2 regions of the Streptomyces sp. NPDC053431 genome follow, and region 1 is predicted to be linked to the other one. Evidence: riboswitches for the same ligand, from Rfam matches in the RefSeq annotation. Region 1 holds a riboswitch; the other holds the start of a gene.
The links. Region 1 has a riboswitch for ZMP and ZTP ahead of ACIGXE_RS07165 (bifunctional 5,10-methylenetetrahydrofolate dehydrogenase/5,10-methenyltetrahydrofolate cyclohydrolase). Riboswitches for the same ligand answer to the same signal wherever they lie in the genome.

Region 1 (15,061 bases):
TGGGCGACGCCGAGAGCGGGACTGGACAGCACGGGGCGGTAGTAGTCGCGGGTGATCCAGCCCTTGATCATCTGGTCCCAGCGGTTCTTCTCCGCCGGGGACGCGCTCACGCCGAGGAGCGCGACGCAGGCGATGATCCCGTGGCCACGCAGATGGTCGTCCTGGTGGGTGGCGGCGGGGTCGGTCTTCTGTATCCCGCGGCTGATGGCGCGCCCGGACACCAGGTCCATGGCGAGGCCGTTGAGGACGAACGGTGCGTAGGCCTTCTCCACGGAGTCCAGGACGACCTGTCGGCCGGGGTCGGTGACCTCCCAGGGAGTGCCCTTGAGCAGGGCGAACAGCAGCGACAGCCCGCCGAGCATGACAGAGCCGTACGACCCCGCGTAGGGGACGTACAGGTGCTGGACGAAGCTGCCGTCCTGGTAGAGGCCGTCGCCCGTCGAGACGTACGGGAAGACGGGGGAGAGGGCGTCACGCGCGAGCGACAGCTTGGCGGCGTTCCCGCCCACGGCTCCCCGCAGGGCGAGGACGCGGCACAGGTCGACCCGGTTGGCGCCGGTGGAGGTGCCGCTGTAGGCGGCGACAGCGCTGTCGGGCACGAAGTGGTCGATCGCGGCGCAGTGGTCGGCGACGCGGCCGGCCCCGAGGTGCTCGTACAGCATCACGTCGATGTCGAGCAGGGCCTGCGGAGCGCCGATCTGCCAGCTGTACCAGTTGCCGTACCGGGTCTGGCCCTGGTGGTACGCCTGGTCGTGCAGGTGGTCCAGGCCGGCGAGGATCTCGTCGCGCAGCGCGCTGTTCCCGGTCAGTCCGGTGCCGGGCTGGCTGTACGCCTCGGCCAGGGTCCGCAGCCGGTTGAAGCTGCTGTTGAGGTTGCCGGAGTACGTGTACGACTCGGCGTCCGTGTCCGGTTCCGGGTCGGCATAGGGCAGATCGGGCCAGAGGGAGCCGGAGGCCGGGGACATGGTGGAGCGCAGGTTCGCGGCGGAGGTTCCCAGGGCGGCGAGCCTGCTCGCGAACGGTTCGGCCGTCGGGGAGAAACCGGTGCCGAGGATCAGGTCGCGCCACACCCCGCGCAGGGCGCCGTAGGCGTCGGCGGCCTCGCCGGCGCCCGCGGTGTCCGCCGCGGACGCGGTGCCCGCCGCGGCGACGGAGGCGGGGGCCAGGGCCGCGGCGGCGATCGCGGCGCGCAGGATTCCGCGTCGGGACGGGCGGCCCGGGTCCGACGGAGACGGTTCCGGATGCATGTGGCCACCTCTCAGGGCGAGTCTCGGGGAGGGGGGATGACGCGCGGGCGGTGGAGGGCCGTCCCAGGGCAGGCAGGGGACTACGGGACAGCAAGCGCTTTCTCCCATGGCCGGAAATGCTCCGTCAAGAGGCGTGCGCGCCCCCGTCGGGCCGCCCGTCCGGTCCCACCTCCCCTTCGTGCCCGGGGAAGAGGGCAGAGCACGCCGCGCCGTCGTCCGGTCGTCCGCCGGGGCACCCCTGCTTAGGCTGGAAAGGCCGGGGACGTCCGGAGGCGAGGTGGGTGAGCGCGTGGCGGGGTCACTCGGCCAGGGAGCGGCCACAGCGGTGGGCACCTTCCGTTACGTGGGACGCCGACGTGAGCTGGACCTGCTCATGGCGGCCGTCCGGCACCCTCCTGCGGTCGTGCTGATCGAGGGCGAGGCCGGGATCGGGAAGTCGCGGCTGGTCGGCGAGGCCGCCGCGATGCTGCGCGCGGAGGGCCTGCCGGTCCTCACCGGCTTCTGCCAGCCGTTGCGCGAGCCCTTCCCGTACGGTCCGGTGTCCGACGCGCTGACCAAGGCCGGCCCCTGGCTGCCGGACGGCGGGCTGGCCGATGCCGTCGGCGCACTGGCCCGGCTGCTTCCGGGCCTGGCGGACCGGCTTCCGCCGCCGCCCGCCGAGACGGGAGGGGAGCAGGCGGAACGGCTGCGGCTGCTCCACGGCGTGCGCGCACTCCTCGGCGCCCTCGGGCCGACCGCGCTGATCATCGAGGACATGCACTGGGTGGACGAGGCCACCCGGGATCTGCTCCTGCTGCTCGCCCGCGACCTGCCGGACCAGCTCAGCCTCGTCCTCACCTACCGCGCCGAGGACCTGCCCCCGGACGCGTCGGTGCTCGGCGCCGCGTACCGCCACCCGTCGGGCGCGAGCGGCGCGGTCATCAGGCTCGGCCCGCTCACGGAGGAGGAGGTCCGGGAGCTGGCCTCCGCCGCGCTGGGCCCGGTCGCCACCCCCGCGCTGGCGGCCGCGCTGTACGAACGGAGCGAGGGCCTGCCGCTGGTCGCCGAGGAGGATCTGCTCACGCTCGCCGAGCAGGGCGGCACGATCGACCAGCGGGAGGCGGTCCGGCGCCTCCAGGACACCGACGTGCCGAAGGGGCTGCGCGAGGCGGTCACCGAGCGGTTGGGAGCCCTGTCCGCGGCGGGCGCGGCGATCGTCGCCGCCGCGGCCGTGCTCGCCGTCCCCTCGGACGAGGCGCTGCTCGCCGCCGTCGCCGGCCTGGACGCCGAGACCGGCACCGAGGGGCTGGTCGAGGCGCTGCGCAGCTCGCTGCTCCACGAGACGGAGGACCATCGGTACGCCTTCCGGCACGTCCTCGCCCAGCAGGTCGCGTACCGGCACGTCCCGGCGCCGCGACGCGCCCGGCTGCACCGGTCGGCCGTGGCGGCGCTCCAGAAGCTGACGCCCGTCCCGCTCGTGCAGATCGCCCATCACACCCTGGCGCTCGGCGACCGCGCCGCGTGGCTGCGCCGGGCCGAGGAGGCCGCCGAGCAGGCCGCCGCCGTCGGCGACCAGGGCACGGCCGCCGCACTGCTCCACCGGATCCTGGACGAGCCCGGCCTCGACACCGACCGGCGCTCCCGGGCCGCCACCGCGCTCGCGCGGATCGCCTACAACGGCGTCGACTTCACCACCGCCGCGCAGCTGCTGCGCCGTCTGGTGGGAGACCCGCACCTGCCCGGAGCGGTCCGCGGCGAGATCCGCCTGGGGCTCGGTCTGCTGCTGCTGAACGAGGCCACCTCCCCGTCCTGGGTGCGCGAACTCGAAGTCGCGGTCGAGGAGCTGTCCGAGCGTCCCGTCACGGCCGGCCGGGGGATGCTCGCCCTCGCACTCGACGAACGGGCCGGGCCCGCGTGGTCGGCACGCTGGATGGAGCGGGCCCGGCAGGTGCTCGACGGCAGCGGGGACGAGGACTTCCAGGCCGCCTTCGACGCGACGCGCCTGACCCTGCTCAGCTGGCGCGGGGAGCGCGCCCTCTGGGACCTCCTCGACCGGCTGCCGCGGGAGGCGGACTCCCCGGCCAGGCTCTGGCAGACCGCCCGGGCGCTCCACAACGTCGCCGAGGCGGCCATCGCGAGCGGACACGACGCCCGCGCCGCCGCGCTCGTCGCGGAGAGCCGGGAGCAGGGCCGCCGGGCCGGCGCGGTGATCGTGGAGTGCTACGGGCGCGTCCTCGAATTGTGCCTGGACACGCTCGCCGGGCGCTGGGACGGTCTCGAGGCCCGCTTCGACGCCCTGATCGCCGCCTATCCGGGCATCAGCGTGCCCCATGCCGAGCGCGTGCTCTCCCTCGGCACCATGGCGTTCGCGCGAGGGCAGCGGGGCCTCGCCCTGGAGCATTTCGAGCGGGCGATGAAGTACGGGGTGCGGCAGATCGCGGTGAGCACCGAGCTGCGCGCCACCGCGGGCCTCATGTCCGTCCGGCTTGCCCAGGGAGCGGAGCAGGAGGCCTGGGCCGCCGCCGAACCCGCTCTGGCCGTGCTGCGCGGCGCCCAGTCCTGGACCAAGGCGACCGGGCTGGTCCCGGTGGCCGTCGAGGCGGCACTCGCCTGCGGCGACCGCCCCTCGGCCCGGAAACTCGTCGAGGAGGTGCGGCGGGGAGTCGAAGGCCTGGACGCACCGGCGGCGGAGGCGGAGGTCCATGTGGCCCGCGGACTCCTCGGCCTCGACGGCGACCCCGCTCGCGCGGGGGAGGAGTTCGGCGCCGCCCGGCGCGGGTGGCTGGACATCGGGCGCCCGTACGAGGCGGCGCGCGCCGCCGAACGCCAGGGCCACGCGCTGGCCACGGCCCGCGCGCCCGACGAGGCCGCGGCGCGGCTGGCGGAGGCCGTCGAGGGCTACTCCGCACTCGGGGCACAGGCCGACGTGTCCCGCTGCCGGCACCTGATGCGGGACCTCGGCCTCACCGGGCCCGGCACCCCCGGCCGCCGGGGCTACGGGGACCGCCTGTCGCCCCGCGAACGGCAGGTGGCGGAACTCCTGGCGGCCGGCGCGACCAACCAGGTCATCGCGGACACCCTGTACCTGTCGCCCCGGACCGTCGAGAACCACGTGGCCAGCGTGCTGCGCAAGCTGCGCACCACGCGCAAGGCCGTGGCGGACGCGCTCGGCGATCCCGGACCGGAGAAGTGAGCTCCGGCAGGGCCTGGCCCGGGCTTGGAGGGTGACCCCGGCCCCTGCTCGGCGGGCGTCCCCGGCCCCGGGCTCGGCGGGCGTCCCCGGCCCCGGGCTCGGCGGGCGTCCCCGGCGCCGGCTCGGAGGGCATCCCCTTTACGGTTCCCGGCGTCGCGTGCGTACCCCTAAAGACGCCGACCCGGATTGTTTCCCTCGGGCCTGGGACGGACCGTGGAGAGCGGGGGAACCGTCCGCAGTCCCGGGAGACCCGATGCCCGCCGTCCCGCACCTCCGTCCGGCCGTCCTCGCCGAGGTCCGGCCCCGCGTCCAGTCGCAGCAGCGGCCGGACCTGTCGTGCGCCCCGTGGCGGACCGCGGGATGCCTGACCGCCGCGACCGCCGCTTCGGTGCCGGTCCTGCGACGGTTCGCCTGGGGTGTGGCCGGCTGCTGGGGCCTGCCGGCCGGAACGGGCGACGCCCTGGGACTCGTGGTGAGCGAGCTCGTCGGCAACGCCGTGCGGCACAGCGGCGGCCAGGACGTCGCGTTGTTGCTCTCCGCCGACCTCTCGACCCTCGCCGTCGAGGTCAGGGACAACGGGCGGTGGCGGTCGCGGGCCGGCCGGCCCCGCCACGAGGACGAGTTCGTCTGCGGCGGACGCGGCCTGGAGATCGTCGAGGCGTACGCGCTGCGCTGCACCGTTCACGCACGGCCCACCGGTACCCATGTCATCGCGGAGCTGTCGCTGCGGGACTGACCCACCGCGCCCGGTCACACGGGCACCAGCGTGGCGGACCGGTGGGGGACGGCCGTCTTCCTCCGGTCGGCCCGGGGGCCCGCTTCCTCCGGTCGGTCCGGGGGGCCCGCCGGATCAGGCGCTCGCCCGACGCGCGCCGCCCGGCGCCCGGCCCTCCGGTCCGTCGAGAGCGGCGACGGTGTCCCGCAGCCAGGCGAGTTCGGCCTGTGAGGTCGCCCTGGCGACGAGCAGGACGCCGCTGCGGAACGGGTCGGTGATCTCCTCGGCGCGCAGCGGTCGGGCGCCCTCGTAGAAGAAGCTGGCCGGCTCGCTGAGGAAGGCCAGCCGGCGACGCAGCACCGCCGCCTGAGCGGCGGGGTCGTCGAGATGACGCAGGAACGCGAGCACGGTGAACCAGCGGTTCTCGTCGCTGATGTCCAGTTCCTCGGGTGCACGGAGCCACGCGAACAGGGCCGCGCGCCCGGCGGGCGTGAGGTGCAGGGTGTGCCGGGGGGCGGCGACGGTGCCGGGCTCCCGCTCCCTCGTGAGGAGGCCCTCGGCCTCCAGCCGCTTGATCGCCGGGTAGAGCGTGCCGTCGCTGATCGGACGGATGTGACCGGTGAGGGCGACCAGGTGGCGGCGCAACTCGTAGCCGTGCAGCGGCTGGTCGTACAGGAACCCGAGGATCGCGAGCTTGAGCATGGGGCCATGCTCCCAGATCTCCGCTCGCCCTATATCGCTTCCGAGATACCTCGATGCCGAGGTATGGTCGGAGCATCCCGCAGCGAGAACGAGGAGTCCGTCATGCGCCATGCCCCCGTGACCCCCAACGGCGACCTGATCCGCTGGATCGAGATGCCCGGCGAGGGACCGGCCCGGCTCTATCTCCACGGCCTCGGGGCCAGCTCGCCGGTGTACTGGTCCGCCGCCGCCGCGCACCCCCTGCTCACCGGCCGCCGGTCGCTGCTGCTCGACCTGCTCGGCTTCGGCATCAGCGACCGTCCGACGGACTTCTCCTACACGCTCGAGGATCACGCCGACGCCGTCGCGGCGGCGCTGACGGCCGCCGGGGTGACGGGCGCCGAGGTCGTCGGGCACAGCATGGGCGGCACGGTGGCGATCCACCTCGCCGCCCGCCACCCGCGGCTCGTCTCGCGACTCGTCCTGGTCGACGCCAACCTGGACCCCGCGCCGCCGGTTCCCGCGCAGGGCAGCAGCGCGATCCACACCGTCAGCGAGGAGGAGTTCCTCACCCACGGCTGGCAGCGCACCCGGGAGCGGGTGGGCCCGGCCTGGTGGTCGACCATGCGCCTGGCGGGGCGTGAGGCCCTGTATCGCAGTGCGGTGCACCTGGCGCGCGGCGGCGCCACCACCCCGCGGGAACTGCTGCTGGAACTGTCCGTACCGCGCACGTACCTCCACCCGGCGACGGACGCGCCGGCCGGCCGTGCGCGGCTCGTGGCGGCGGGCGTGGCCGTCAGGGCGATCCCGGACTGCGGTCACAACATCATGCTCGACAACCCCGAGGCCTTCGCACGAGCGACCGCCGACGCCCTGACCGCGGTTGCGGCGTGACCACGGCAGCCGGACCCGGCACCTGCCGGTGAACGGCCGTACGGCGCAACGCGCGCCAAGGGCCGGACCGTGCGCACTCGCACATACGTGTGCCCCTACGCTGATGCCCGTCAGGCAGCGGATGCCGACGGTTCGACGAAGAGGATGTGACACGTGACGGGGGCGAACGGCGCCGATCTGGTCGGCCAGGTTCTGGGCGGGCGATACCGCGTGACCGCGACGATCGGACGCGGTGGCATGGGCGTGGTCGCCCGGGCGGTGGACCAGCTGCTGAACCGCGAGGTCGCCGTCAAGGTGCTCCGGGCCTACACCGACGCCTCCCCGGCCGAACTCGCCGATCTGCGGGACCGGATGCGGCGGGAGGCGCAGGCCGCCGCCCGCATCCGGCACAGCGGTGTGGTCACCGTCCACGACGTGGTCGAGGAGCAGGGACTGCCGGTCATCGTCATGGAGCTCGTCGACGGGCCCTCCCTCGACGACGTGCTGGCGGAGCGCGGCACGCTGGAGCCGCGCGAAGTCGCGGCCATCGGGGCGCAGTTGATGGACGCGCTCGACGCGGCCCACCGGGCCGGGGTGCTCCACCGGGACGTCAAGCCAGGCAACGTCCTGCTCGAACGCGGGGGTTCCTCGTCCGCCGAAGGCCACGGGGGAGGGCGGGTCGTCCTCACCGACTTCGGGATCGCCAGCATGGAGACCTCCGGCGACGAGGCCGTGGCCAGGCTGACCCAGAGCGGTCAGATCGTCGGCTCCCTCGACTATCTGCCGCCGGAGCGCGCGCAAGGCCAGGTGCCGGGCGCCGCGTCGGACATCTGGGCGCTCGGCATGACGCTGTACGCGGCCGTGGAGGGCGCTTCGCCCTTCCGCCGCACGTCGGTGTGGTCCACGCTGGCCGCGATCGTCAACGAACCGCTGCCGGAGCCCCGGCGCGCCGGGCCGCTCACCCCGGTGCTGCGGGCGCTGATGGCCAAGGACCCGTCGCAACGGCCCGCCGCCGCGCAGGCGCGCGAGATGCTGGAGGCGGTGGCCAAGGGAGGGAGCGCGGACGTCGCGGCGGCACCGGCCCCCTGGCCCGCCACCCCGCCGGCCTTCGGCCCCCCTGCCACGCCGTTCGCCCCGCACGCCGCCGCCCCCTCCGCGCCGGCCGGCGCCCACGCCGCCTTTCCGCCGCCGGGAGCAGCGCAGCCGGGCATGACGTCTGGCGTGGCACCCGGAATGGCGCCTGGCATGTCTCCTGGCGTGGCAGCCGGAATGGCTCCTGGCGTGGCACATGCCATGGCGCCCGGCATGTCTCCTGGCGTGGCGCCTGCCATGGGAACGGCGCCCGGCGTGGCACCCGGTACACCCGCCGGTTCTCCCAGCCGTTCCGAGACCCTCGCCACGACGGTCCGCGCGCGGCGCCGGCGCACCCGTACCGTCGTCGCCGTGGCGGCCGCCACGGTCCTCCTCGGCGGCGGAGTCGCCTACGCCCTGATGGACACGCCGGGCGACGCGGGCGGCGACGGCCCGGACACGGCGCTTCCCACGGCGAGCACCTCCGCCGACGGCGGACTGTCCGACCCGGGCGGCCCGACCGACGGCCCGACCTCCCCGGGGGACCTGACCTCCCTCAGCCCCGGCGAGACGTCCGGCGCCCCCTCGAAGGACGACGAGGAGACGAGCCCCACGCCGACGTCCACCGCAGGAGGCGACAAGCCGGCCGCGCAGCCGTCCGACTCCCCGAAGGCCACGCCCAGTTCCACGGTGAAGGAGCCCACCCCGGTGTCGACGGCATGCACCGGCTGGGCCCACTCGAACCGCAGCGACGGCACCGGCCACGCGTCCCAGAACACCCACCTCTACACCGGGCCGTACGCGGAGTGCTCCTACGTGACCGTGATCAAGACCGGCACGAAGGTCTCCTACGAGTGCTACGTCACCAATGCCCACGCCAACAGGTGGATCTACGCCCGCATCGCCGGCACGGACACCGAAGGCTGGCTGTTCGGCGACAAGTCCACCGTGGACAGCGGCACCCTCGCCCGCTGCTGACGCCGATCCGCACGGCGCGGGAGGAGGGCCCGCCGAGCAGGAGAGGTCACGCGCGACAGTCCGCTCAGGTTCCGGAACGTGAACGAACATCAGGGAATCGCCACAGCAGCATCACACAGGCTGCGCACAGTCTTTCGAAAGCTCCGTTAGCGTTGCAGACCGCTCGAATCCGTTTGCGAACGTGACCGGGCCGCGGGCCCGTCGGGCCGGCGGCGTGTCGACCCCGAAAGACGGAGATGGACTACTGCTCGTCGTGCCGCCGGCATCTCAACGGCGCCCTGGTGTGCCCCGGATGCGGCGCATACGCCCCGGACATCGCCCCGACCACCGCCGGCGGTCGCATCGTCCCCGCCTCGGCGGCCACCACGAGGCCGGACCAGACCGCCCCGCCGGAGACCACGGAGGCAGCCACCTGGCACGACGGGCGGCCGCGCGACGAGTTCGCCGTGGGCGCCGTCCTGGAAGGGGCCTCCGGGAGCGACGCGGCAGCGGAGTTCGCGGGCGCGGCGATGGTGACCGAGGGGCGGGCGGCACGGCGCCGGCAGCGTGCTCGCTGGCGGAAGAACCAGCGCCGGGCGGTGGTCGCGACCGCCGTCGCGCTCGTGGGCGGTGGGCTGACCGTGAGCGCGATGGACCGGCAGGGCGGCGACCGGGCCCAGGCGGCCACGGCGCCGCAGGACCCGGGCGCGGGTACGGCCGGGGACCAGGACACCCCTCCTCCTTCGATACGGCCCGACGCCCAGCGTTCGTCGGCCGCACCGTCCACGTCTCGGGACGACGCGCCCGCGCCCGACCGGTCGCGCCGGCAGGACCCGGCCACGTCCCTCCGTACGACGACACCGCCGAGGACCGAGGCGTACGCCGCCCCCCGGCAGGGCTCGGAGGGGGCGGCCGGGAAGCCGCGAAGCACCTCGCCGGACGCAACCGCTCCGGCCCCCGCCCGCCCGAGCACGCCGGACACGACGGGCACGCCGGACACGCGAACGCCGGTCCCCGCCGACGCGGACGGAACCGGCGCCACCGGTCAGGAGCCGACGACCCGGCCGGACACGACGCCGGCCTCGACCTCCCCGTCGGAGATCTGCCTGCTCGTGCTGTGCCTGCCCGTCTCCTCACCCTGACGCGCCGCGCCGTCCCGAACGGGGCCGGTCGGTCGGGGCGCTCCAGGTGCCCCGGGGCCGCGGCGCCCGACCACGGCGGCCGGCCGGTCCCGTGCGTCCGCCCTGGCCGGGACCGGCCCCGCCCCGTCACGTAGAGTGGTGCCCGGGCCGTGACTGGCGCTTGAGGTGGATCACCACCGGGGAGCGGCCCGGCGGACGCGCGTACCCCGCGCGGCCGTGTCGCAGCCGTGCGCCTGGGCGAACCACCGTTGCTCGACGACGCCCAGGAGTGGCCCATGTCCACCAGCACCGCACGCCTCATGGACGGCACCGCGCTCGCCCGCCGCACGGTCGAGGAGACCGCCGCGCGCGCCGCCGAGATCACCCGCCGCACCGGCGTCACCCCCTGCCTCGCGACCGTCCTCGTCGGTGCCGACCCGGCCTCCGTCACGTACGTCAAGATGAAGCAGAACCGCTGTGCGAAGGCCGGAATCCGCTCCCGGCACGTCGAGCTGCCCGCCGAGACGACCACCGGGGAACTCGTCGCGGCCATCACCGCCCTCTCCGAGGACCCCGAGGTCCACGGCATCCTGCTGCAGCACCCGGTCGGCCCGCACATCGACGAGCGCGCCGCCTTCGAGGCCATCGCCCCGGAGAAGGACGTCGACGGCGTCACCATGGCCTCCTTCGCCGCCATGGGCTTCGGCCTCCCCGGCTTCGAGTCCTGCACTCCCGGCGGCATCATGCGGCTGCTCGACGCGTACGACGTCGAGCTCAGCGGCAAGCGGGCCGTGGTCGTCGGCCGCAGCGCCATCCTCGGCAAGCCGGCCGGCCTGCTGCTCCTGGGCCGCGACGCCACCGTCACCTACTGCCACTCCCGCACCACCGACCTCTCCGCCGCGATCCGCGAGGCCGACATCCTGGTCGCCGCCGTCGGCAAGCCCCGGTTCATCAAGGGTGAGGACATCAAGCCCGGCGCCGTCGTCATCGACGCCGGCTACAACCCCGGCAACGTCGGTGACGTCGACTTCGAGAGCGTCGCCGAGCGCGCCTCGCTCATCACCCCGGTCCCCGGCGGCGTCGGCCCGATGACCATCGCCGTGCTGCTCGAGCAGACCGTCCGGGCGGCCGAGCGCCGGCTGGGTCTGTAGGCAGCCGTGCGCCGGGCTCCGGATCTCGTACCAGCCGCGGGATTGTCACGGTTCTGTACGAGCGGAGCCCAACTCACCGGTATCGCTCGCCACATGGGCGCAGGCGGGTGACCCTGAATCCCATGCTCCGCCCGCCGACGGTATCCCCGTCCCGCGATGCCCGGCCACCGAGACGGCCGGGCGTCGTCGTCCTGCCGGTCGCCGCACTCGCCGCGATCCTCGCCCTGTCCGTCGCCGTCACCGCACGCGGCGGTGACGGTACGGGCGACACCGACGCGCGCGCCACGCCGTCCGTCCCGGCCGTCACCGGATCCGACACGCCGGACGGCTCCGCTGACGGGGCGCCGGGTGACGGGGCCTCGGGCACCCGGGGGCTGCAGCCCTCCGCCCAGGGCGAGAACGCCTCACCACTGCCCACGGACGCCGCCCGCCGCACCACGCGACCCCGCACGGACCGGGGCCGCACGGACGCGCCCTCCGCCGGCTCGTCCACCGCCGGCACCGCCCGGCCGGGCACCACGCGCCCCCAGCCCCGGCCGACGGCGACCCGCCGCGCCCCGGCGACGTACGCCCGCACCCCGTACGACGAGCTGCGCGTCGGCGACTGCTTCGACATCGCCCGCGACGCGCCCGGCACCGTCGTCCGACGCCGCTGCGACACGCCGCACGACGCCGAGCTCGTCGCCCGGCTCCGCCTCGCCGGCGACTTCGCCGACGACGGGGCCGTACGGGACGCGGCGGCCGCCCTGTGCCGGGGGCCGCTGCGTGCGAAGGCCGCGGAACAGCCGCTGGGCACCCGCTGGACGACCTTCGTCCAGTACCCGTACCGCACCAGCTACCTGCTCGGCACGGACACGGTCGCGTGCAGCCTGGCCGTCCCGTCCAACACGACCAGGAAGCTGACCGCGCCGTTGCAGTGACCCCGCGCCGTACACGCCGCGGCCCGCCGCGCCCACGACACCCCGCGCTTCCGCGGCCGCCTGCTCTCCTACGTCGCCGCCGACCGCGCCCGCGGATGAGACGCTACTGCACCTCGTGGCCAGGGCGGCCGACCGGCCGGTCACCCTGGGCGCGACCCACCTGTGGCTGACGGACTCACTGGCCCACTCCGTACGACAAGAGCGCGACGACCGGTGAGGCGCCGCCCCCTCCCGGCCCCGGCCGGAGCGGTCCCACCGGCCCGGCCCGCGAGCGACCGCACAGGGCCGGCGGCGACATGCCGCGAAAAGCGACCCGTCGGGGCCGCGCCGGCGTCGGGCGCGGCCCGGCGTCCCGAGCCGCAGGCGAGCCCGTGCCTTGGCCCGGCGTCCGGAGACGCGCCCGAGCCTGTGCCTTGGCCCGGCGTCCCGAGCCGCACCCGAGCCCGTGCCTTGGCCCGGCGTCCGGAGGCGCGCCCGAGCCCGGTGCCGCGGCCTGGCGGCCCGAGCCGCGCCAGCCCACGTGCCTTGGCCCGGCAACCCGTGCCTTGGCCCGGCGACCCGGGCCGCGCCCGCCCCCGTGTCGCAACCCGGCGACCCGGCCGCGCCCGCCCCCGTGCCGCAACCCGGCCCCTCCTACCGTGCCACCCGCAACGCCCCCGCCAGCGCCGCCGCCGGGTCCTGCTCCGGAGGGCCCGCCGGGGTCCAGCGGTCGTCTTCCCTGCGGTACGGCCACCAGTGACCGTCCTGGCCGAGGCGGAGTTGGGTGTCCGTGCCGACCACCGTCCAGTGGGTGGGGGCGGTCGGGTGGAGGGTGGGGCGGTCGTCCTCCTCCCAGGACTCCGCCAGCCGGGCCTCCGCGCGGCGGAGGGTCTCGGGAGTCGGTGTCCAGTCCTCCTCCAGGACCGCCAGAGCGGGCGGACCGCCCAGGTGCCAGGCCCGTACGGCGAGCTCGAGCCCGGCACGGGTGCGCCCGGAACCCTCGGCGAGGCGGGTCGCGATCCACGGGGCGGGCGCCCCGGCGGCGAGCCGTGCCGCGTCCTGAGCGACCGTCAGCGGCGCCTCGCCCGGGGCGACGGCGCCCGACAGGAGCCGGTGGGCCCGGGCGGCGGCGTCCGCGGCGAGGAACTCCAGGGCCGTCGGGTCGATCCCCGGCTCCGGATCCGTCTCCGTGTCGAGCGACGGCGGCTCGCCCGGGGCCGCGGCCGGGACCGGCGGGGCGGGCAGCGGCGGCAGGATGTCCCGTGCGGCGAAGGCCTCCGCGGCCGACACGCCCGAGCCGGTCCCGGCGGCGGTGCCGGGGCGCGGCACGCCGTGGACCTCCTGGACGCCCGACGCGCCCACCCCACCCGCCGCGCGCCCCGCGCTGCGCTCCTGCAGGGCCTCGACGACCGCCCGCTCCCCGCGCCCCCGCATCAGCAGCAGCACGAACGGGTCCTCGTCCAGGAGCCGCGCCACCTGGTAGCACAGGGCCGCCGTATGGGGGCAGTGGTCCCAGGCCTCGCAGCCGCACTCCGGCTCCAGATCGCCGATGCCCGGAAGGAGTTCCAGCCCGGCCGCCGCCGCGTCCTCCACGAGGTGCGGCGGCATCTCCCGGTCGAGGAGGGCCGCGATGTGGCCGGCGCTGTCGACCGCGAGGTCCACCAGCCGGTCCCATTCCTCCTCGGACAGCTCCTGCAGCAGTACGTCGCTGCGGTGGGCCGTGCCGTCCCGGTCCCGGACCACGGCGGTGATCCGGCCCGGCCGTACCGACACCGCGCCGACCGCCCCGGCCCGCGCGTGTCGCCGGCCGGCCTTCAGCTGCTGGGCGTCGAGCGCCGTGTCCTCGAGCGCCTTGAGCCACGCCCGGCCCCACCAGGTCCGCGCGAAGGCCCCGCCGCCCACCGGCGGCAGCGCCGCGAAGGTCCGCTCGTCGGCGGCCCCGTCCGCGGAGTCCTGCGCCGTGGCACCGTTCCCGTACCCGCTCATCGTCCGTCCTCCCCGCGCAGTCGCACCAGCTCGGCCAGCTCGGCGTCGGTCAGTTCCGTGAGGGCGGCCTCGCCGGTGCCCAGCACCGAGTCGGCAAGCGCCCGCTTGCGTTCCAGCATGTCCGCGATCCGGTCCTCGATCGTGCCCTCGGCGACGAGCCGGTGGACCTGCACCGGCTGCGTCTGCCCGATCCGGTACGCCCGGTCGGTGGCCTGCGCCTCGACGGCCGGGTTCCACCAGCGGTCGTAGTGGACGACGTGCCCCGCCCGGGTGAGGTTGAGCCCGGTGCCGGCCGCCTTCAACGAGAGCAGGAAGACGGGCACCTCGCCGTCCTGGAAGCGGGCGACCATGGCCTCCCGCTCGGTCACCGGCGTGCCGCCGTGCAGGAACTGGGTCGGCACGCCCCGGGCCGCCAGATGCTCCTCCAACAGGCGGGCCATGCCCACGTACTGCGTGAAGACGAGGACGCTCGCCTCCTCCGCGAGGATCGTGTCGAGGAGCTCGTCGAGCAGCTCCAGCTTGCCCGAGCGGCCGGCGATCCGCGGTCGCTCCTCCTTCAGGTACTGCGCCGGGTGGTTGCAGATCTGCTTCAGCCCGGTGAGCAGTTTGACCACCAGACCGCGCCGCTCCATCCCGTCGGCCTCGGCGATGGCGGTGAGCGTCTCGCGCACCACCGCCTCGTACAGGCCCGCCTGCTCCTTCGTGAGCGCGACGGCGTGGTCGGTCTCGGTCTTCGGCGGCAGTTCGGGCGCGATGCCCGGATCCGACTTGCGCCGCCGGAGCAGGAACGGCCGGACGAGCGCGGCGAGTCGCGCCGCCGCGCCCGGATCGCCGCCGCCCTCGACGGCGGAGGCGTACCGCGTTCGGAACGCGCCGAGCCCGCCCAGCAGACCCGGGGTCGTCCAGTCGAGGATCGCCCACAGCTCAGACAGGTTGTTCTCGACGGGCGTTCCCGAGAGCGCCACCCGCGCCTTCGAGCCGATCGTGCGCAGCGCACGCGCCGTCGCCGAGTACGGGTTCTTCACGTGCTGGGCCTCGTCGGCGACGACCAGTCCCCACGGCACCTCGGCCAGCCGGGCGGCGTCCAGCCGCATCGTGCCGTACGTGGTGAGGACGAAGCCGCTGTCGGCGAGCGGGTCGTCCCCGCCCCCGCCGGCGGCGAGACCGTCCAGCGTGCGTGACCCGCCG
Region 2 (15,061 bases), on a different contig from region 1:
CGCACGGCGCCGAGGTAGTTGCCGAGGTGGAACGAGCCTGCGGTGGGCTGGATTCCGGAGAGCACACGAGGTCGGTCAGAGGCCATGCTCATCATTCTCTCAGGTGTGGGAACCGATCCCGGACTTCCGGTGTATCAAAGGTGTGAGCACGCGGGAGGGGGGCCTGGTCGAGGACGAGGCCGCCGTGATCGCCCGTGTACGCGCCGGGGAGCCGGAGGCGTACGCGGAGCTGGTCCGCGCTCATACGGCGGTGGCGCTGCGCGCCGCGGTGGCCTGTGGGGCGGGCGCGGAGGCCGAGGACGTGGTGCAGCAGGCCTTCTTCAAGGCGTATCGCTCGCTGGGACAGTTCAGGAACGGGGCCTCGTTCCGGCCGTGGCTGCTGGGCATCGTGGCCAATGAGACGAGGAACACACTGCGGGCGGCGGGGCGGCAGCGGGCCGTGGCGGGCCGGGAGGCGGAGCTGCTCGCGGGCGAGCCGCTGATACCGGAGGGCGCGGATCCGGCGGTGGCGGCCGAGGAGGACGAGCGGCGCCGGCGGCTGCGGGCGGCGCTGGACGCGCTGGGCGAGGAGCACCGCCAGGTGGTGGTGCACCGCTATCTGCTGGAGCTGGACGAGGCGGAGACGGCCGAGGCGCTCGGCTGGCCGCGGGGGACGGTGAAGTCCCGGCTGAGCCGGGCGCTGAAGAGGCTGGGGACGGCGCTGGAGGGAGGTGACGAGCGTGGCTGACGGCGGGGAGCGTGGTCTGGAGGAGGAGCTGCGGGGGCTCGGGCGGTCCCTGAGGGTGCCCGACGTGGACGGGGCGACGATGGCCGAGCGGGTGCTCGCTCAGCTCCTGGCCGAGCAGGTCCCCGTGCCCGTGCCGGAGCCGCCGCCCGACCGGTGGGGGTGGCTGCGGCGCCGCTGGAAGGCGCTGGTCGCCTCGCTCTCGGGGCTGCTCATGGTGGTGGTGCTCACTCCGCCGGTGCGGGCGGCGGTCGTGGAGTGGCTGGGCTTCGGCGGGGTCGACGTGCGGTACGAGCCGGGGGCGCCGCCCGCGCCGCGCGCGGCGGCCGTTCCCGACTGTCCGGACCCGGTGCCGTTCGCGGAGGCGGGGCGCAGGGCCGGCTTCGCGCCGCCGGTGCCCGGGGCGCTCGGGGCGCCGGACGCGGTGACGGTGACGGGGGCGGAGCCGCGCGCGGTGATCGGCCTCTGCTGGCGGACGGCGGACGGCCGCGCGGTCCGGCTGGACGCGTTCCCGGCCCGGCTGGACCTCGGCTTCGCCAAGCAGGTGCGGGTCCAGCCGGAGTGGGTGGCGCTGCCGGACGGCACGGAGGCGTACTGGTTCGCCCGTCCGCATGTGCTGACGTTCCCGATGACGGATGCCTCGGGGACGGTGTGGACGCACTCGGTGCGCCCGGCGGGCCCCACGCTGCTGTGGACGAGGAGCGGAGGCGCGCTGACCCTCCGTCTGGAGGGGATACCGGACCGGACGGAGGCGCTGCGGGTCGCCGCCTCCGTCCGGTGAAGGGGGAGGCGGCGACGCGACCGATGCCGGTCACGGGCCACACCGGCCAGACCGGTCAGACTCGACAGACCGATCAGACCGATCAGACCGATCAGACCGATCAGGTTGGTGGCTCCGGCCGGTCTCAGACCGGGAGGCCGGGGGCCGGGAAGGCGGCCATGAGCTCGGCGACCTCGGCGCGGATCACGGCGAGGGCGTCCTCGTCGCCCTTGCCGGCGGCGGCGACACCGCGGTCGATCCAGTCGGCGACCTGCGGCATGTGGGAGACGTCGAGGCCACGGGAGGTGAGGGAGGGGGTGCCGATGCGGACGCCGGAGGGGTCGAAGGGCTTCCGGGGGTCGTAGGGGACGGTGTTGTAGTTGACGACGATCCCGGCCCGGTCGAGGGCCTTGGCGGCGATCTTGCCGGGGACCTCCTTGGGCGTGAGGTCCATCAGGATCAGGTGGTTGTCGGTGCCGCCGGAGACCAGGTCGAAGCCGCGGGCGAGCAGTGCCTCGGCGAGGGCCCGGGCGTTGGCGACGACCGCGTGGGCGTAGTCACGGAAGGAGGGCTGGGCCGCCTCGCGGAGGGCGACGGCGATGGCCGCGGTGGTCTGGTTGTGGGGGCCGCCCTGGAGGCCGGGGAAGACGGCCTTGTCGAGGGCCTTGGCGTGGTCCTCGCGGGACATCAGCATGGCGCCGCGCGGGCCGCGCAGGGTCTTGTGGGTGGTCGTGGAGATCACGTCCACGTGCGGCACCGGGGAAGGGTGGGCGCCGCCCGCGATGAGGCCGGCGATGTGCGCGACGTCGGCGACGAGCACGGCGCCGGCCTCACGGGCGATCTCGCCGAAGGCGGCGAAGTCGATGGTGCGGGGCAGCGCGGTGCCGCCGCAGAAGATCACCTTCGGGCGCTCGGCGAGGGCGAGTTCGCGGACCTGGTCGAAGTCGATGAGCCCGGTGTCCTTGCGCACGCCGTACTGGACGCCGCGGAACCAGGTGCCCGTGGCAGAGACGCCCCAGCCGTGGGTGAGGTGGCCGCCCATGGGCAGGGCCATGCCCATCACGGTGTCGCCGGGCTGGGCGAAGGCGAGGTAGACGGCGAGGTTGGCCGGGGAGCCGGAGTAGGGCTGCACATTGGCGTGGTCGACGCCGAAGAGGGCCTTGGCGCGCTCGACGGCGAGGGTCTCGACCTGGTCGATGTTCTGCTGGCCCTCGTAGTAGCGGCGGCCGGGGTAGCCCTCGCTGTACTTGTTCTGCAGCACGGTGCCGGAGGCTTCGAGGACGGCGGCCGAGACGTAGTTCTCGCTGGGGATGAGCCGCAGGGTCTCGGCCTGGAGCCGCTCCTCGGCACCGACGAGCGCGGCGAGCTCGGGGTCGGTGGCGGAGAGCGCAGGGTGGTGGGCGGGAAGTTCCGTGTGGTGGGCGGAAAGTTCCGCGTGGTGGGCGGGAAGTTCCGCGTGGTCGGCGGGAAGAGTCATGGCGTTCCTCCGGGCAGGGGCCCCGGTGCGGCTGCCTTCCGGCACCCCACGGGACCTGGTCGGTCGTCCCGTGATGCCCAGGCGGGCGGCACCTCGTGTGGTCTGCCGCGCACGGCTCCCCCGGGGTCCGTTCCCCGTTCGCCAGTCGCCGCGCGTGTTTCCAGACTAGCGGGCGCGCCGACACGTAGGTTTCCCCGTCCGGCATCCGAGCGACGATAAGAAAAGGGAGCCACACCCGCCCCAGGCCGCAGGACGAACGGAGATCCCGTGTCGAGAACGCAAGACGAGATCGCTGCCGCGGACGCGCACAGCGCCCACAACTACCACCCCCTCCCCGTGGTCGTCGCCTCCGCCGAGGGGGCGTGGATGACCGACGTCGAGGGACGCCGGTTCCTCGACATGCTCGCCGGGTACTCGGCGCTCAACTTCGGTCACGGCAACCGGCGCCTGCTCGACGCCGCGCGGGCGCAGCTGGAGCGGGTGACGCTCACCTCGCGAGCCTTCCACCACGACCGCTTCGGGGAGTTCTGCGCGCGCCTGGCCGAGCTGTGCGGCAAGGAGATGGTGCTGCCGATGAACACCGGCGCGGAGGCGGTGGAGACGGCGGTGAAGACGGCCCGGAAGTGGGGCTACGAGGTGAAGGGCGTGCCGGACGGGCACGCGAAGATCGTGGTGGCGGGCAACAACTTCCACGGCCGGACCACCACGATCGTCAGCTTCTCCACGGACCACGAGGCCCGCGACCACTACGGTCCGTACACGCCGGGCTTCGAGATCGTCCCGTACGGCGATCTGACCGCGCTGGAGACGGCGGTCACCGAGAACACGGTGGCGGTGCTCCTCGAACCGATCCAGGGCGAGGCGGGGGTGCTCGTCCCGCCGGCCGGTTATCTGCGCGGGGTACGGGAGCTGACGGCCCGGCGGAACGTGCTGTTCATGGCGGACGAGATCCAGTCGGGCCTGGGGCGTACGGGCAAGACCTTCGCGTGCGAGCACGAGGACGTGGTGCCGGACGTCTACATCCTGGGCAAGGCGCTGGGCGGCGGTGTGGTGCCGGTGTCGGCGGTGGTCGCGGACCGGGACGTCCTCGGCGTCTTCCGCCCGGGCGAGCACGGCTCGACCTTCGGCGGCAACCCGCTGGCCTGCGCGGTGGCCCTGGAGGTCATCGCGATGCTGCGGACCGGCGAGTACCAGCAGCGGGCGGCCGAGCTCGGCGAGCACCTGCACGCGGAGCTGGGCCTGCTCGTGGGCGGCGGCGCGGTGGAGGCGGTCCGCGGACGGGGCCTGTGGGCGGGTGTGGACATCGTTCCGGAGAAGGGCACGGGCCGGCAGATCTCGGAGAGGCTGATGGAGCGCGGCGTCCTGGTGAAGGACACCCACGGCTCGACGATCCGGATCGCCCCGCCGCTGGTCATCGGCAAGGAGGACCTGGACTGGGGGCTCGAGCAGCTGCGGGCGGTGCTGTCGTCGGACTGACGTCTGGCGTCGGGCTTCGGATCCGCGGTCCGGAGCCCGACGTCGGGGAGGGCGGATCGTGCCGGGGTCGGGCTTCGGAGCCGCGGTTCGGAACCCGACGCCGGGGACGGCGGACCGTGCCGGGGGCCGACTTCGGAGCCGCGGTCCGGAACTTGACGCCGGGGACGGGCGGACCGTGTCGGGGGCCGACTTCGGACTCCCGGTCCGGAACCCGCCGCCGGGGAGGGGGCCGTGCCGGCAGGGGTCGGCACGGTGGCCTTCCCGGCTTCCACCGTGGAGGGCGCCGGTCCGTTTCGCGGGGCGGGTGAGGGTCAACTGGGGCCGGGGGTAGGCCCATTGACACTTCATGTGGTCTAGGCCAATGATGGCCGCCATGTCGAGACCCCGTCTGCGTCGCGCGCTGCGCGGCGCGCTCGCCGCACTCGTCCCCGTCGCGCTGCTCGGCGCGTTCGCCGGCTCCGCGCACGCCGCCCCGGCGGCGGCCTGGCCCGAGCCCGTCCCGGTCGTCTCCCACGTGGAGACCACCGACCCGGTCGTGTTCGTCACCATCGACGACGGCTGGTACCACGATCCCGCCGCCGCGAAGCTGCTGCTCGACCGCCGGGTGCCCGCCTCGCTCTTCCTGCTGCCGGGGGCCTACACGTACGACGACGGCTACTTCCACACCCTGCTCGACCAGGGCCGTTCCCGGGTCGAGAACCACACGGTCGGCCACCCGGACCTGACCACCCTGGACGCCGCCGGCCAGAAGGCCGAGATCTGCGGCGCGCGCGACGCGCACCTCGCCGAGTTCGGCGACGGCCCGCGACTGCTGCGCCCGCCGTACGGCGCGTACGACGGGACGACCCGGACCACCGCCCGCGCCTGCGGTGCGAAGGCGCTGGTGACCTGGACGTACGACCTGACCACCTGGGGCGCGTGGACCCCGCCGGCGCCGAGCCTCAAGGCGGGCGACATCATCCTGCTGCACTTCAACGAGACGATCGAGCAGGACCTGAGGCGAGCGCTCGACCTCGCGGACGCGGCGGGCCTGAAGCCCGCACCGCTGCGGGACTACGTCACCGAGTAGCCCGCCGTCGCCGAGCGGCGCCGCGGCCCTGCCGGGCCCTCGCCTCAGAGGATGACGTGCGGGAGGAAGCGGGCGTACTCGTCCGTGACCGGGCCCGCCGACTCCCGGATCCCGAGCCCCGCCGCCTCGTCCCCGACGGTCCACGCGCCGAGCACCACCCGGTTGCCGTCGAAGTCGGGCAGCGGGGCCGACTCCTGGTAGCAGCGGGGCTCGTCGTCGGGCGGCACCGGGTCGGAGCCCGGCTCGTGGAGCGTGACGCCCGCGCCCTCGCGGCCGAGCAGCGGCTTGGAGACGTAGCCGGGACCGCCGGCGGCGGCGAGCTCGCGCGGGCCGTCGAGGTAGGCGGGCAGCAGGTTGGGATGCCCGGGGTACAGCTCCCAGAGGATCGCGAGGAGCGCCTTGTTGGAGAGCAGCATCTTCCAGGCGGGCTCGATCCAGCAGGTGGTCCCCGTACCGCCGCCGTTGTCGAGGGTGTCGAGGACGTACGGCCCGAAGCGGTCCGTGGTGAGCCACTCCCACGGGTAGAGCTTGAAGCAGGCGCGGATGAAGCGGAGCCGGTCGTCGACGAAGCGCCCGGAGATCCGGTCCCAGCCGATCCGCTCCACCGACAGCGCCTCCGTGGCGAGACCGGCCTGTTGGGCGGTCTCGCGCAGGTAGGCGACGGTCATCAGGTCCTCGCCGAGCTCGTCGCCCTCGGAGTGGACGAAGTGGACCGGGCTGCCGGGCGGCAGCAGATGCGCCTGGCGCCGCCAGGCGTCGACGAGCCGCTCGTGGAGGGAGTTCCACTGGTCGGCGCCGGGGAAGCGCTCCTCCATCCAGAACCACTGCGGGCTCGCGGCCTCCACGAGGGAGGTGGGGGTGTCGGCGTTGTACTCCAGCATCTTGGCCGGACCGGTGCCGTCGTAGCGGAGGTCGAAGCGTCCGTAGAGGGTGGGCAGTTCGGCGCGGCGGCGCCATGCCTCGGCGACCCGCGCCCGGAGCCGGCGGTCGGTGATGCCGAGCTCCGCGAAACGGTCCTTCTCGACGATGTGCGCGGCCGCCGCCAGGCACATGGCGTGCAGCTCCTCGACGACCTCTTCCAGGGCCTCGACCTCGGGGAGGGTGAAGGAGTAGTAGGCGCTCTCGTCCCAGTAGGGGCGCAGCGAGTCGTCGGGGTAGCGGGTCAGGGGATAGATCAGGCCCTGCTCCTCGACCGTCCGCTGCCAGCCGGGACGGGGCTCGATGGTGTGGCGCTGCACGGCGGGATCAGCCGCCGGAGGAGGAGTGGTGGCCGCCGAAGCCACCGCTGTCGACGGCGGAGCTGTCGAAGCTGCCGCCGCTGACCCTGCCGTTGCGGGAGGAGCCGCCGTAGTAGTAGCGGCCGCTGCTGTGGGAGTCGTCGTCGTCGCTGCCGCCGGACTGGCACTGGTAGTCCGGGAGTTCCTTGTACGTGACCGGGTCGATGCACCGGCGGTCGGGCTCGGAGCCGCACGCGGTGAGCGTGGCGGCGAGCACGCTGACGCCGCCGAGTATCACCGTTCCTGACCTCAGTCTGCGCATCGCCTTTCCTCCCCTGTCCGCCCGGCGGCTGCCGCGCCGGGTTGCGATCGCACAGTGTAGGCCCGGCGTAAGCGTGTGCCCGATCCCCGTCGCACTAGAGTCCCTTTCGTGCTTCTTGGGATGCTGTGCGCACTGGGGCCCGCTTTCTGCTTCGGCGCCGCTTCGGTGCTCCAGGCGATCGGCGCCCGGGCCGCCGAGCCCGGTACCGGCGGCGGGGTCGACGTCACCCTGATGTGGCGGGCGCTGCGGCAGTGGCGCTACCTGGCCGGGCTCGGCCTGGACGGGCTCGGTTTCGTGCTGCAGATCGTCGCGCTGCGGACGCTGCCGATCTACGCGGTGGGGGCGGCGCTCGCGGCGAGCCTCGCCGTGACGGCGGTGATCGCATCGCGGGTCCTGAAGGTCCGGCTGCGCCGGGTCGAGTGGACGGCCGTCGGCCTGGTGTGCCTCGGCCTGGCCATGCTGGCGCTCGCGTCCGGCAGGGAGGGCCACGAGGAGGTGGTGGCGGGCCTGGAGTGGGGGCTGCTCGCGGCGGCGTTCGGTGTCCTGCTGGTCGGCGCGGCGGCGGGACGGCTGCCGGAACGGCCGCGGGCCCTGACGCTGGGGCTCGCGGGCGGTGTCGGCTTCGGGGTGGTGGAGGTCGCGGTCCGCCTGATCGACTCGGTGGACCTCACGGACCCGGCGCTCTACGCCCTCCTCGTCGGCGGCGGCGCGGCGTTCCTGCTCTACACGTCCGCCCTCCACGGCGGGTCGGTCACCACCGCGACGGCCGGGCTGGTCCTCGGAGAGACGATCGGGCCGGCGATGGTGGGCGTGGCGTGGCTGGGCGACCGCACGCGGGAGGGGTTTTCCTGGCTGGCCTTTCTGGGCTTCGCGGTCGCGGTGGCGGGGTCCTTGACGTTGGCCCGCTTCGGAGAGGCCCCGTCGACAACCCAACCGGCCCCGGCCGACTGACCCCCTCCCGAACGCGCCCCCACCACCCCACTGCGCCCGGCACCCACCCCACTGCGCCCGCACCCACCCCACTGCGCCCGGCGCACAACCAACTGCGCGTCTCCCCCGCCCCCTCCGCACGATGGACGCAGCCGCAGGGGGCGGGCGCAGCCCGTACCGGGCGGACGCAGGCGTTGGGGGTGGGCGCAACCCGGAGGGATGGGCGGCGGGTTAGGGGAGGGAGCGGCAGAGGGTGGTCAGGGTGGGTGACCAGGCGCTGTCCGGGGGGGTCGCGTAGCCGACGACCACGGCGTCGGCGGTGGCCGGCGTGTCCGGGTGGCGGAAGTGGTCGAGACCGGTGAGGGCCAGCCCCTGGAAGGCGGCGGCGCGGACCACCGCGGCCTCCGTGTCGGCCGGCAGTTCCAGCACCGCGTGCAGCCCCGCCGCGATGCCGCTGACCCGCGTCGCGGGCGAGCGCTCGGCGACGGCCGCCACCAACTGGTCCCGCCGGCGCCGGTAGCGCAGCCGCATGGCGCGCACATGGCGGTCGTAGGCGCCCGAGCGCAGGAACTCCGCGAAGGTCAGCTGGTCCGTGACGCTGGACACCCAGTCCACCTCCCCCTTCGCCGCCGCCACCTCGTCCACCACGTGCTCCGGCAGCACCATCCACGCCAGCCGCAGCCCCGGCGCGAGGGACTTGCTCGCGGTGCCGAGGTAGACGACCCGCTCCGGATCGAGGCCCTGCAGCGCGCCGACCGGCTGCCGGTCGTAGCGGAACTCCCCGTCGTAGTCGTCCTCCAGGACCAGTCCCCCGGCTGCCCGCGCCCAGTCGACGGCCGCCGCCCGCCGGTCGGGCTGGAGCGCCCCGCCCATCGGGAACTGGTGGGCGGGCGTCATCAGGACCGCGCCGAGCCCGTCCCCCATGGCCCCCAACCCCTCCGTCCGCGTGCCCCGTTCGTCGAACGGCAGCGCCGGAGTCCGCAGGCCCGTCCGGGCGAGCAGGTTCCGGTGGATGTCGAGGCCGTACGCCTCCACGGCCGTCTCCCGTACCCCGCGGGAAGCCAGCACCTGCCCCATCAGCATCAGGCCGTGCACGAACCCCGAGCAGATCATGATGCGTTCGGGCCGCGCGTACACGCCCCGCGCCCGCGCCAGGTACTCGGCGAGGGCGGTGCGCAGTTCGATCCGGCCGCGCGGATCGCCGTACCCGAAGGCCTCGTGCGGCGCGGCCGTCAGCGCCTTGCGGGCCGCCTTCAGCCAGTCCGCGCGCGGGAAGGAGGCGAGGTCGGGGGTGCCGGGCTGCAGGTTGTACGCCGGCCTCCCGGCCGCGGCCGCCGCGATGGCGCCCCGGCTCGGCCCCGCCGGGCGGCGCGGCGCGGACCGCGGGGCCACCCGCGTGCCGGAGCCCTGCCGCGCGGTGAGCCACCCCTCCGCGACCAGTTCCGCGTACGCGTCGGCGACCGTGTTGCGCGCCACCCCCAGGTCGGCGGCGAGGGAACGGGAGGACGGCAGCCGTGTCCCGGCCGCCAGCCGCCCGCTGCGCACGGCCTCGCGCAGGGCGCCCATCAGTCCGTCGCGCAGGCCCTTGCCGGAGAGTTCCAGATGCAGGTCGGCGCCGAAAGTGGCCCAGTCATCCGCCATGGGAATGGACCATACCCGGGCACCATCCGGCCCGTACGGTGATCGACATGACGCTCACGGAGACCACCCCGTCCGCCCCCGCCGATCCCACCGCCCACGCCGAGGAGCACGCGCCCCGGATGCCCTTCCCGGAGCGGCACCCCGAGTTCTACAAGGCCATGATCGGCCTGGAGACGGCCGCGTCGAAGCACGTCGACCCCACCCTCTACGAGCTGATCAAGATCCGCGCCTCGCAGATCAACAACTGCGCCTTCTGCCTGGACATGCACACGAAGGACGCGCTCGCGGCCGGCGAGACCGTGCAGCGGATCGTCCAGCTGTCCGCCTGGCGCGAGTCGCGGCACTTCTACACCGAACGCGAACTGGCCGCCCTCGCCCTGACCGAGGCCGTCACCGTCCTCACCGACGGCTTCGTCCCGGACGAGGTCTACGCGGAGGCCGCCCGCCACTTCGACGAGGCCGAGCTCGCGCACGTCATCGGCGCGATCATCGTCATCAACTCCTGGAACCGGATCGCCGTCAGCACCCGGATGACCCCGGGGCACTACACCCCCGGGATGTACAAGCGATGAGCGCGGACGCGAAGGCGGGCCGCGGGCCCGGCGCCGAGGAGCTGCGCCGTCTGCACGACGTACCGCCCGGCGACCTTCCCCTGGTCCTGCCTGGTCCCTGGGACGCCGCCACCGCGCGCGTCTTCGAGGAGGCCGGTTTCCCGGCCCTCGCCACGCCGAGCGCGGGCATCGCCGCCGTCCTCGGCTACGCCGACGGGCACACCCCGGCCGACGAGATGTTCGCCGCGGTGACGCGGATCGTCCGGGCCGTCTCCGTACCCGTCACCGCCGATCTGGAGGACGGCTACGGCCTGCCGGCCCGGGAGCTGGTCGCGCGGACCGTGGAGTCCGGCGCGGTCGGCCTCAACCTGGAGGACTCCGAACGCGGTACGCACGACCTGCGCGACCCGCGCGAGCAGGCCGAACGGATCGCGGCGGTACGGGAGGCGGCAGGGCCCTCGCTGTTCGTCAACGCGCGCGTGGACACGTACCTGCGCGGCGGGACGGCCGACGAGGCCGCCGAACGCGCCCGCCTGTACGTGGCGGCAGGCGCGGACTGCGTCTTCCCGATCCTCGCGCCGCCCGAGGACCTGCCCCGGCTCCGCGCGGCGGGTGTCGAGGGCCCGCTCAACTTCCTGGCCCGGCCGGGCGACCCGTCGCACGCCGAGCTCGGCCGGCTCGGCGCGACCCGGATCACCTTCGGGCACGGCCTGCACGCGCGTGCGCTGCGGGGCGTCGCCGAACTGGCCCGTCAGCTGGCGACGGCCCGGCCGGTCACGGCTTGAAGAACCGCAGGGCCGTGTCCAGCGTCTTCCGCTGCTCGGGCCAGGTGCTCTCGGGTCCCGCCGCGAGCACCGCGTACTGCCGCCCGTCGCCGCCGGTGAAGGCCCGGTCGACGACCTTCCGACGCCCTTCGCTGCGGTCGTACGCGTAGACCAGCTCGGCGTCCGCGCCGCCCGCCCCGGTCCGGCCGAGGCTGATCTCGCGGTAGCCGGGGTTCTGGGCGGCGAGGTCCCGCGAGGTCTGCCGCAGCGCCTCGTACGGGGTGATCCCCGGCTCGTCCAGGATGTAGACCTGCACCAGGCTGAGGCCGTCGGGCGCGTTGTAGAAGACGCTCGCCCCCGAGGAGGTGCGGTTCCAGCCCTCGGGTACGGCGAGGGTGAAGCCGCTCTCCTCGACGAGCCGGTAGCCGGCCGGCGGGGCGCCGTCGGAGGGCGACGGGGACTCCGAGGCCGTTCCGGAGGGCGTGCCGTCGGAGCCGGACGGCGATGCGGAGGTCGACGCGGACACGCTGGGCGCGGCCGTGGGGCCCTGCCCCGTACCCCCGCCGCTTCCGCCCCGTCCCCACAGGAACCAGCCGCCGACGGACCCGGCGACCAGCACGGCCACCACGACCCCGGCGATCACGGCGTTCCGCGATCCCCCGAGCGCGCCTCCCGGCGCCCCCGGCACCCCGGGCGGCGCCTGCGGGGGCAGGGGCGGCGGCATGGGCGGCATGGGCACGACGGCCCCCGGCCCGTAGCCACCGCCACCGCCACCGGGGATCGGAACGGCCCCCGGCACCGCGCCGGGGCCGTGCATCGCTCCCGGTCCGGGCGGCGCGCCGGGGCCCGACGCCGCCGGGCCGGAAGCAGCCCCCGGCCCGTACCCGCCAGCAGGCCCCGGAACGGCCCCCGGCGCCGCGCCGGGGCCCGGCACCGCTCCCGGGCCGGGCGGCGGCGGTCCAGCGTCAGGACCGGTCGCCGGTCCCGTCTCCCAGCTCTGCGTCTCGTCGTTCCACCACGCTGCGCCGCCCCCGTTACGGCTCATCTCACCCTCCGAGCAGCGCGCCGAGCGCCTGGCCGACGGCCGCGGCCGAGGCGAAGAGCCCGGTGACGGCGCCCGCGTCGGCGAGGGCCTGGCGGAGCCGGGTGAGGCGGCCGGGGGCGGCGGCGCCCGTGCCCTCGATCTCCTCCTGCGCGCCGGACAGTTCGGCGTCGAGCGCGGCCGTCTGCTCCGAGGCGACGAGGCGCGTCAGATCGGCGCGGAGCGCGCGGACGGCCTGGAGGAGTTCCTCCTGGCGGGGGTCGCGGGCGGGTTCGGACCCCCGTGCCGTGTACGACACCGTGTTGTGGTCGCCGATGGTGACGTTGCCGCCGGCGTTGCTGACGTGGATGCCGCCGGCCGCGGGGTTCGCGGGGGTGTGGTGCTCAGCCACGGGAGCCTCCGGTCTTCGTCGTGGTGAAGGTCTTGCTGGTGACGGTGTTGCGGTCGCCGATGGTGACGTTTCCCTTGGTGCCCTCGATGAACGTTCCGCCCTCGGCGACGTGGACGATCTTCTGCTCGAACTCGGCGGTCTCGTAACCGGCCTGACGCAGCGCCACGGTCACGCCGTTCACGACCCGGTCCTGGATGCTCTTCAGGTAGCGGCTGACGTCCATCTCCTGGAAGAGCGAGGCCTCGTCGTCGGAGCCGAGCTCGCGCACGGAGTGCAGCGGGCCCTCGGGCAGCGCGCCCCCGTACCCCTCGGTGGCGAGCCGCCACCCGTGGACGAAGGCCCGCCAGAGGGTGACCACGGCCTGCCCGGCGGACCGCGGGGTCTGGCGGAGCGCCTGGACGGCCCGGCCGAAGTGGTGGTTGTGGCGGTAGCGGTGGGCGGTGCGGTCGGCGTACCGGTACAGCTCGGCGACCGGCCGGAGGACGTGCGGGGCGACCTCCAGCATCAGCATGCCGCCCTGGGTGTGGACGCGGACGAAGACGGTGGTGACGATCTCCTCGCCCCAGCCGCCGACCCTGATCCGCAGGAAGTGCCGGCGGGTCTCGCCGCCCTCCTCGATCGCGCCGGAGCGGTGCCGTTCGAAGCCTTCGGGGCTGTACGGGGCGGCCTCGCGGCTCGGCAGGCCGTCGACGGGCAGGAAGACGACCTCGTCCATCTCCAGTTCGCGCAGCCGGTCCCGTACGCCCGCCTGGATTCCCGGGGAGCCGTGCGGGGACGGCACGCGCAGCGCCTCCACGAGCGGGACGATGTGCCGCATGATCGCGCTGTTGTCGAGCGGTTCGGGTGCGCGGCCGTCCAGGTCCTTGCGGGGCCGCAGCTCCACGGAGAGGGACCAGGGCTCGTGCGGTTCACCGGCGCCGCAGAACGGGTTTTCGGAGCGGTACATCACGAGACGCGCGTGCTGTTCGATCCGGATCCGGTCGCGCAGCCGCCGGAAGCGGGCGCCCTGGGCCTGCTCGGCGGGGTCGCGCTGGAGGTCGGCGAAGCGGGTTCCGGCCAGTTCGCCCGTGAGGGCCCTGGCGAACTGGCCGCTCTGCGCGGCCACCGCGGCGGCGATGAGGAACGGCACGGCGAGGGTGACCCAGACCTCCAGGGGGCCGATGCCCCACCCGAGGCCCGCGGCGCCGGAGAGGGCGTACCCGGTGAGCTCGTTCGGGCTTCCGTCGCCCAGGAGCTCCGAGAGCATCCACCAGCCGCCGACGTCCTGCTGGAAGGCGGCGGAGAGCAGCGTCAGGACGTTCATGAGGAGCAGCAGCCGGGCGTACCAGCGCAGGAGGAAGGCGGGGACGGCGCGGTACCACGGCGCGCGTCGCGCCCGGCCGCGGAGCCAGCGGGCGATGCCGAGGAGGAGAAACGGTACGGCCAGGAGCAGCACCAGGCCCTGGGTGAGGGCGAAGGAGACGACCCAGAGGCCGAGGATCGCGGCGGACCAGCCGAGTTCGATGCGGCGGGCGCGCAGGGCGTGGGCGAGGACGCGGGCCGCGTCGATGCCGAGGGAGGGGGCGGCGACCCGTTCCTCGTGGACGTAGAGCTCCTCGATGACGGCGTCGCGGAAGGTCTCGTCGAGGTAGGTGCCGGCGCACAGCAGCCGGGTGGCCTCGCTCGCGGCCGGGTCGCCGCGGGGCACGGCGGGCGGCGGGCCGGGCTGCTGAGGTAAGGACGGCTGCGTCAAGGACTCCCCCGAGGTACCGAACTGCGCGTGCGCTCCGCCCCGTTGGCCGGGGCTGACGGGACAGCATAGAACGCACGGTGCCCCCGGCCGTAGGGGCCGGGGGCACCGTGTGCGTGCTACGGGCAGAGCCCGGTGGCTCGGATCGGGCCGAGCTCACGGACCCGGGTCCGGGGCTCGGATCGGGCCGAGCTCGCGGACCGGAGTCCGGATCAGATCAGGCCGAGCTCGCGGACCGCGTCGCGCTCCTCGACGAGCTCCTGGACGGAGGCGTCGATGCGCGGGCGGGAGAACTCGTTGATGTCCAGGCCCTGGACGATCTCGTACTTGCCGTCCTTGCAGGTGACGGGGAAGGAGGAGATCAGGCCCTCCGGGACGCCGTAGGAGCCGTCCGACGGGACACCCATGGAGGTCCAGTCGCCCTCGGCGGTGCCGTTGACCCAGGTGTGGACGTGGTCGATGGCGGCGTTGGCGGCGGAGGCGGCGGAGGACGCGCCACGGGCCTCGATGATCGCGGCGCCGCGCTTGGCGACGGTCGGGATGAAGGTGTCGGCGAGCCAGGCCTCGTCGTTGACGACCTCGGCGGCGCTCTTGCCGGCGATCTCCGCGTGGAAGATGTCCGGGTACTGCGTGGCGGAGTGGTTGCCCCAGATGGTGAGGCGCTTGATGTCCTCGACGGAGGAGCCGGTCTTCTGGGCCAGCTGCGTCAGGGCGCGGTTGTGGTCCAGGCGGGTCATCGCGGTGAAGCGCTCGGCCGGGACGCCGTCGGCGTTCGACTGGGCGATCAGGGCGTTGGTGTTGGCCGGGTTGCCGACGACCAGGACCTTGATGTCGTCCGCGGCGTGGGCGGCGATGGCCTGGCCCTGCGGCTTGAAGATGCCGCCGTTCGCGGCGAGCAGGTCGCCGCGCTCCATGCCGGCGGTGCGCGGGCGGGCACCGACGAGCAGCGCGATGTTGGCGCCCTCGAA

Region 2: linked by a shared signal. The riboswitch ahead of glyA (serine hydroxymethyltransferase) and the one ahead of ACIGXE_RS07165 (bifunctional 5,10-methylenetetrahydrofolate dehydrogenase/5,10-methenyltetrahydrofolate cyclohydrolase) in region 1 are both predicted to bind ZMP and ZTP.

What each region holds. Positions count from the first base shown of each region.
Region 1 is NZ_JBITXX010000002.1:268,682-283,742, forward strand. It holds gene ACIGXE_RS07130 (polysaccharide lyase 8 family protein) at 1-1,247, opposite strand, end outside; gene ACIGXE_RS07135 (ATP-binding protein) at 1,591-4,419, shown strand; gene ACIGXE_RS07140 (ATP-binding protein) at 4,673-5,155, shown strand; gene ACIGXE_RS07145 (PadR family transcriptional regulator) at 5,270-5,836, opposite strand; gene ACIGXE_RS07150 (alpha/beta fold hydrolase) at 5,939-6,709, shown strand; gene ACIGXE_RS07155 (protein kinase) at 6,863-8,737, shown strand; gene ACIGXE_RS07160 (hypothetical protein) at 8,974-9,858, shown strand; ZMP/ZTP riboswitch at 9,998-10,104, shown strand; gene ACIGXE_RS07165 (bifunctional 5,10-methylenetetrahydrofolate dehydrogenase/5,10-methenyltetrahydrofolate cyclohydrolase) at 10,134-10,988, shown strand; gene ACIGXE_RS07170 (hypothetical protein) at 11,111-11,908, shown strand; gene ACIGXE_RS07175 (SWF or SNF family helicase) at 12,542-13,873, opposite strand; gene ACIGXE_RS07180 (DEAD/DEAH box helicase) at 13,870-15,061, opposite strand, start outside.
Region 2 is NZ_JBITXX010000013.1:143,226-158,286, reverse strand. It holds gene trpS (tryptophan--tRNA ligase) at 1-86, opposite strand, end outside; gene ACIGXE_RS27235 (RNA polymerase sigma factor) at 143-727, shown strand; gene ACIGXE_RS27230 (hypothetical protein) at 720-1,505, shown strand; gene glyA (serine hydroxymethyltransferase) at 1,630-2,961, opposite strand; ZMP/ZTP riboswitch at 3,030-3,120, opposite strand; gene rocD (ornithine--oxo-acid transaminase) at 3,229-4,437, shown strand; gene ACIGXE_RS27215 (polysaccharide deacetylase family protein) at 4,811-5,506, shown strand; gene ACIGXE_RS27210 (glutathionylspermidine synthase family protein) at 5,551-6,744, opposite strand; gene ACIGXE_RS27205 (hypothetical protein) at 6,752-7,045, opposite strand; gene ACIGXE_RS27200 (hypothetical protein) at 7,166-7,996, shown strand; gene ACIGXE_RS27195 (PLP-dependent aminotransferase family protein) at 8,207-9,616, opposite strand; gene ACIGXE_RS27190 (carboxymuconolactone decarboxylase family protein) at 9,664-10,188, shown strand; gene ACIGXE_RS27185 (isocitrate lyase/phosphoenolpyruvate mutase family protein) at 10,185-10,952, shown strand; gene ACIGXE_RS27180 (hypothetical protein) at 10,942-11,574, opposite strand; gene ACIGXE_RS27175 (hypothetical protein) at 11,978-12,364, opposite strand; gene ACIGXE_RS27170 (hypothetical protein) at 12,357-14,096, opposite strand; gene ACIGXE_RS27165 (malate dehydrogenase) at 14,306-15,061, opposite strand, start outside.